2 regions of the Enterovibrio litoreus genome follow, and region 2 is predicted to be linked to the other one. Evidence: riboswitches for the same ligand, from Rfam matches in the RefSeq annotation. Region 2 holds a riboswitch; the other holds the start of a gene.

Region 1 (3,132 bases), 810 kb from region 2:
AGCCCCTAAAGCGCCAAGTCAATCAACAAAAAACGCCCCTAGAGGCGTTTTTTGCTAATTGATAGCGAGTGATGTTTAGCCCAGCACATCTTTCAATGCTTTTGCACACAAAGCGATATTTTCTTTTCTTGCGGTATATCCCATCAAACCGATACGCCAAGCTTTTCCCGCCAACGCGCCAAGCCCAGCCCCAATCTCAAGATTGTAATCATTGAGCAAGCGACCACGCACATTCGCGTCATCAATGCCCTCTGGCACAGACACTGCATTGAGCTGAGGCAAGCGATAAGCTTCATCAACAAGAAAGCGAATACCCAACGATTCGAGCTCAACTTTGAGCAGCTCATGCATATCGCGATGTCGCTGCCACGCGTTCTCCAGACCTTCTTGTTTGAGCATCAGAAGCGATTCATGCAATGCATATAAGCTATTTACTGGCGCCGTGTGATGGTAGCTACGCTTGCCTGCTCCACTCCAATACGCCAGCACAAGGCTTTGATCGAGAAACCAACTTTGCACTTTTTCAGTGCGTTTCTGCATTTTCTCAACAGCACGAGGTGAAAAGGTAACAGGGGACAAGCCAGGTACACAGGATAAACATTTTTGACTGCCCGAATACACAGCATCTAGTTTCCATTCATCCACCAGCAGAGGCACACCACCTAAGGAGGTCACTGCGTCGACAATGCTTAAACAGTCATACTGACGCGCTAATGCAGCCAATGTTTTTGCATCACTCAATGCACCCGTTGATGTTTCCGCATGCACGAAAGCCAATACTGAGGCTTCAGGATGGGCAATCAATGCTTGTTCAACTTTGGCAGGATCAACAGGCGCACCCCATTCATCATCTACCATCACCGCCGTTGCACCGCAACGCTCAACATTTTCTCGCATGCGATCGCCAAACACCCCATTACGGCAAACGATGACGGTATCGCCCGGCTCAACCAAGTTAACAAAGCACGTTTCCATACCTGCACTGCCGGGGGCAGAAACAGCAATGGTAAAGGCATTTTCAGTTTGGAATGCATATTGAAGTAGCGCTTTCACCTCATCCATCATACCCACAAAAAGTGGGTCCAGATGACCAATTGTTGGCTGGGACAAGGCTTGCAATACCCGTGGTGATACATCTGAAGGACCAGGGCCCATCAAGGTACGTTGCGGTGGAATAAATCGGGATATTGTCATTATTGGCTCTCCATTAGCATCCATTCGTTGACTTACCCTATCACCGGATTTGCAATTGCCAAAATATCATCACACTTCATTTGGTCAAAAAGCGATGTCAATGGGTGCAATTGTTAATTGACAAAGCGTTCACAAAACATTATCAATAGAGGGCAATTTTTGTGCGGTGTCATTTTCACCAATCAAAAGCAGAAGAGGCGCGTCTATCAGGCAGTCTGTTTGCGGAGCCCCAACTCCGACGCAAACCGATCAGGGGATAAGACGCCGAGGCAACACCAGACCTTGGGGGCTGGATTGTCGGTCTAGAAGGTTGAATCCTTCGGATTGTCATCTTTAACGAGATGGAGCGCTTCTGGAGAAATATCCTTTCTTCCGTAACCGCCCTCTTCCTGTCGCATTGCTTTCGAACTGTTTCAAATTTCAATAATGTTAGGATTACTCCATTCGCGATTAGGGAGATACAGGGAAGTGAACGCATTAAATGTCGCAAAATTTGGCGGCACGAGTGTCGCCGACTACGCAGCCATGTCAAACAGCGCATCGGTGATAAAAGGGAATTCAGACACTCGACTGGTAGTGATTAGCGCCTGTTCTGGCGTAACAAACTTATTGGTTGAATTGGCAAATGGTGTTGCCGATGCCAAGCGACAACAAGAAGTATTGGCAAAAATTGCCGACATTCATTTCAGCATTTTGGATCAGCTGCCTGCAAATGCGGCTGTGAATCAAGCCGTTAATGAGATTCTTGATGAGGTGGCGACTTTCGCTGCTGCTGCCGCAACTTCTACATCAGACCAATTAACAGATAGCCTCGTTGCGTGTGGCGAATTAATGTCCACGCACATTTTTACGCATCTGCTTAACGCTCAAGGTATTGACGCGGAGCGCGTCGATGTAAGACAAGTATTAAAAACAGACAATGTCTTTGGCAAGGCAACGCCTGATCTGATCGAAACTGCGTTTCATGCTCAGGGGATCTTGCGTCCATTGTGTGAGAAAAAAATCGCAGTGACTCAAGGCTTTATTGGTGCAGACAATAGTGGCAATACGACCACGTTAGGTCGTGGTGGTTCTGATTACAGCGCCGCGCTGCTTGCTGAAGCCGTACAAGCGACTTCGCTTGAGATTTGGACCGACGTACCGGGTATTTACAGTACGGACCCTCGCGTTGCGCCAGCGGCAAAACCGATTGACGAAATCAGCTTCAGTGAAGCCTCCGAAATGGCAAACTTCGGTGCGAAGATTTTGCATCCTTCCACACTTGTGCCTGCTATGCGTCATGATATCCCGGTATTTGTGGGTTCCTCTAAAACACCAGAGCAAGGTGGTACGTGGATTCGCCATACTGCGAAGCAATCTCCACTTTTCCGCGCATTGGCCCTTCGCTGCAACCAAACCATGGTCACGCTGACTAGTTTGAATATGTTTCACGCTTATGGCTTTCTGGCCGAGGTCTTCAACATTTTGGCCAAGCACAAGGTTTCGGTAGATCTGATCACCACGTCTGAAGTGAGCGTATCACTCACGCTTGACCAAACTAACACTCGTGGCGGTGCTCCGACCTTGCCGGAAGACGCTGAAAAAGAGCTAGCCCAACTGTGTAAAGTAACGATCGAGCAAGACATGTGTTTGGTCGCCCTGATCGGCAACCATATGGGTGAGTCTCGTGGCGCGGCGGCAAAAATATTCGGGTCTTTAGAAGAATATAATCTTCGCATGATTTGCTACGGTGCCAGCAGTCATAACCTGTGTTTTTTAACCAGCACAAGCGAATCAAAGGACGTGGTGAGAGCACTTCACAAAGAGCTGTTTGAAGCCTAACTTTCCTCAATAAATCATGAACAAAAAGGCGCTCAATCTGAGCGCCTTTTCTATTTTGGGCTGAGAAGCATTGCCCTGTCTGTGTCTTTATCCGTTGAGGTTAGGCCCGAGCCATTT
Region 2 (3,132 bases):
AGATAGGATTAAGGCCGGTTAAACGATCGGATGTTCATTGAAGCGAGTTAAATACCGCACAGTTTTTAATGGTATTCTTATTGATGCTCATATGAGGGATTTGATTGCGATATCTCTAAAGCGAGCGACACTAATCGGCCATTGCTGCTAATTTTGAGCGCGTTGGGTAAAAACAAAAAAGGGGCGAAAGCCCCTTTTTAGTTTCAGCCTGAGACAATTAAGCCCTGACTGATTACAGCTAGTGCCTAATTACAGCAGGAAATCTTCGATTTTCTTGCCGTTTTCAAGAGCTTCTTTAATTGTTTTTGGCGTGCGACCTTGACCAGTCCATGTTTTTTCCGAACCGTCTACGTCAATGTACTTATATTTTGCTGGACGAGCAGCACGCTTAGATTTTGGTTTAGCACCACCAAGGGTTGCTAGTAATTCTTCTGGGTCAATACCGTCTTTGATCAGCATCTCACGGTATTTCTCAAGTTTTTCTAAGCGCTCTTTTTCTGCTTCATGCGCTTCTGCTTCAGACTCTTCACGTTCTGCCACGACAGCTTGCAGTTTTTCTAGCGCTTCTTGAAGTTGTTCTAGAGTAAGTTCACGTGCCACTGCACGAAGGCTGCGCAGATTTAACAATACTTTCAGTGCATCAGACATTATGTCTATCCTATTCTCTCGTTTATAATAATTAATTACCGCACTAAGAGTAGCAAGAATAATTAATTCTTTGCAATGTTTGCGTAATTAAATTCCTTAATATTAGATATCGAATTTAAGAAAAGTGCAAACTTAAATAAATCTTGCCGGCTTGTTCTTGAAAAAAAAGGGATGGATTATCCGTGGCGTGTACAATAAAACTGTCATGCGTGTTTGACTTTGCATGCGTCGTGAGAGAAGAGGATAGTGATTGTAAGTGATTTGTAAATGCGAAGCGCTTGATGTGTAAAATCATTTAGATGGTTATTGCAATGTCCTCGATGTCACATACAATACGCAAGCTTTATGCACGTAGAGGTGCGCCATTTATCAGTAACACATTTTAGGGTGATGCCGTTGAGAATGTGAGAAAGGAAATAGCGCCGAAGTAGAATCTTGCCCATCAAGCTATTCTGCTGGGGTTGTGCTCTAACAGACACAACACTGCCATAGTATTGGGATTTAACTATGGAGCGCTACTGTGGTTTAAGAATGCGTTTAACCATTGTCATTTGTTAACTGGTTTCCATTTCTGCAGTAGATCTCCAACCTTATAGGTTGATTTAGAGATCATGAACTTAGTCGATTTTTCCGCGTCATCTTTATCGGTATTGCCCGCGATTCTCGCGTTGGGTCTCGCCATTGTTACCCGTCGAGTTTTGTTATCATTAGGGCTGGGTATTGTCTCCGGTGCTTTGTTACTCAATGACTTTTCTTTGTCGTCGACCACCTATTATCTTTCTGGGCTGATAAAAGGCCTATTTATTGACGATGGCAGCATAAATACTTGGAACATGAGCATTGTTGCGTTCCTCGTCTTGTTGGGTTCCATCACTGCGCTTATTACTCTTTCTGGCGGTACACGCGCATTTGCAGAATGGGCACAAACTCGCGTTAAAAGTAAGCGAGGGGCAAAACTACTGGCAGCATTTCTAGGCGTATTCATTTTTGTTGATGACTATTTTAATAGCCTAGCGGTTGGTGCCATTAGCCGTCCTGTGACTGACCGTTTCCATGTGTCGCGCGCGAAGCTGGCTTATATTCTCGATTCCACCGCTGCGCCAATGTGCGTGATCATGCCTGCTTCAAGCTGGGGGGCATATATCATTACGGTGGTCGGCGGCATTCTTGTTAGCCATGGCGTGACTGATTACAGCCCACTGAGTGCATTTGCGCACATGATCCCAATGAACTTCTATGCCATTTTTGCTTTGCTGATGGTGTTCGCGGTTGCTTGGTTCCAGATGGATGTGGGCCCAATGCGTCGTTTTGAATACGAAGCATCGACGGGCAGTCGTTTAGGTGATGATGAAAATAGCGGACCATCATTAGATGACGAGCTCGGTATCGAAGAAAGTGAGAAAGGTAGCGTCGCCGATCTGGTGGTGCCAATTGTTGTGCTTATCGTGGCAACCATGTCTTGGATGGTGTATTCCGGCGCTCAAGCGTTAGAAGCCAGCGGTAAAGCATTCTCGGTGCTGGGTGCATTTGAAAACACCGATGTGGGCATGTCACTTTTGTATGGTAGTGCAATGGGTCTACTGTCCGCATTGATCACTGTATTCAAACAGCGTATTCCAGTACCAGAAGTTGGTCAAACCGTTTGGATTGGTGCCAAATCTATGTTTGGCGCTATCTTGATCCTGTTGTTTGCTTGGACAATCGGCAGCGTGATTGGCGACATGGCCACGGGTAAGTTTCTGTCGACGCTCATCCAAGGTAACTTGTCTCCTCAGCTTCTTCCTGTGCTGCTGTTCTTGTTGTCTGCTGCGATGGCGTTTTCAACCGGTACCTCATGGGGTACGTTTGGCATCATGCTGCCAATTGCGGGCGACCTTTCTGCCGCAACTGATATTGCGTTAATGCTACCGATGTTGTCCGCTGTGCTTGCTGGTGCCGTGTTCGGTGATCACTGCTCGCCAATTTCAGATACCACCATCTTGTCAGCAACCGGTGCGCGTTGTGGACACATTGATCACGTTTCTACTCAGCTACCGTATGCGCTGGCTGTGGCGCTAGTGGCTGGCATATCTTACTTGGTGCTGGGCTTCACGGATTCGCTGTCGATTTCGCTGTTGGCGGGCTTTTGTTCATTTACCTTGGTTTGTGTGTTCTTTGGTTGGCTGTCACGTCGTCCAGGTAAAATGGCTTAATCTATTTTTCAATAACCTCCCTTCGGGGAGGTTTTTTAATTCCATTTCGCGGCCTGCAACGCTTTTACCCTTTCGCTTTTTTCGGTAGCATGCCTGCGTCTTTTTCTCGGGAGAATCCAATGGCCCAGCTGTACTTCTATTACTCCGCCATGAATGCGGGTAAGTCGACAACGCTTTTGCAATCGTCGTTTAACTACCAAGAGCGTGGAATGAACCCACTGATCTTTACGGCAGCAATTGATGATCGTTACGGTGTGGGCAAAGTGAGTTCTCGTATTGGGCTTCAAGCGGA

What was found. A riboswitch is a leader RNA that binds a small molecule or an ion and turns the genes downstream of it on or off. The one in region 2 is predicted to bind lysine.
Region 1: linked by a shared signal. The riboswitch ahead of lysC (lysine-sensitive aspartokinase 3) and the one ahead of AB8599_RS10425 (Na+/H+ antiporter NhaC family protein) in region 2 are both predicted to bind lysine.

Annotation. Positions count from the first base shown of each region.
Region 1 is NZ_CP166194.1:3,192,889-3,196,020, forward strand. Features, by position in the region: gene AB8599_RS14210 (Wzy polymerase domain-containing protein) at 1-2, shown strand, start outside; gene AB8599_RS14215 (pyridoxal-phosphate-dependent aminotransferase family protein) at 76-1,194, opposite strand; lysine riboswitch at 1,379-1,554, shown strand; gene lysC (lysine-sensitive aspartokinase 3) at 1,621-3,015, shown strand; gene metH (methionine synthase) at 3,103-3,132, opposite strand, start outside.
Region 2 is NZ_CP166194.1:2,380,699-2,383,830, reverse strand. Features, by position in the region: gene AB8599_RS10435 (lytic transglycosylase domain-containing protein) at 1-22, shown strand, start outside; gene AB8599_RS10430 (H-NS family nucleoid-associated regulatory protein) at 250-648, opposite strand; lysine riboswitch at 993-1,174, shown strand; gene AB8599_RS10425 (Na+/H+ antiporter NhaC family protein) at 1,260-2,840, shown strand; gene AB8599_RS10420 (thymidine kinase) at 2,960-3,132, shown strand, end outside.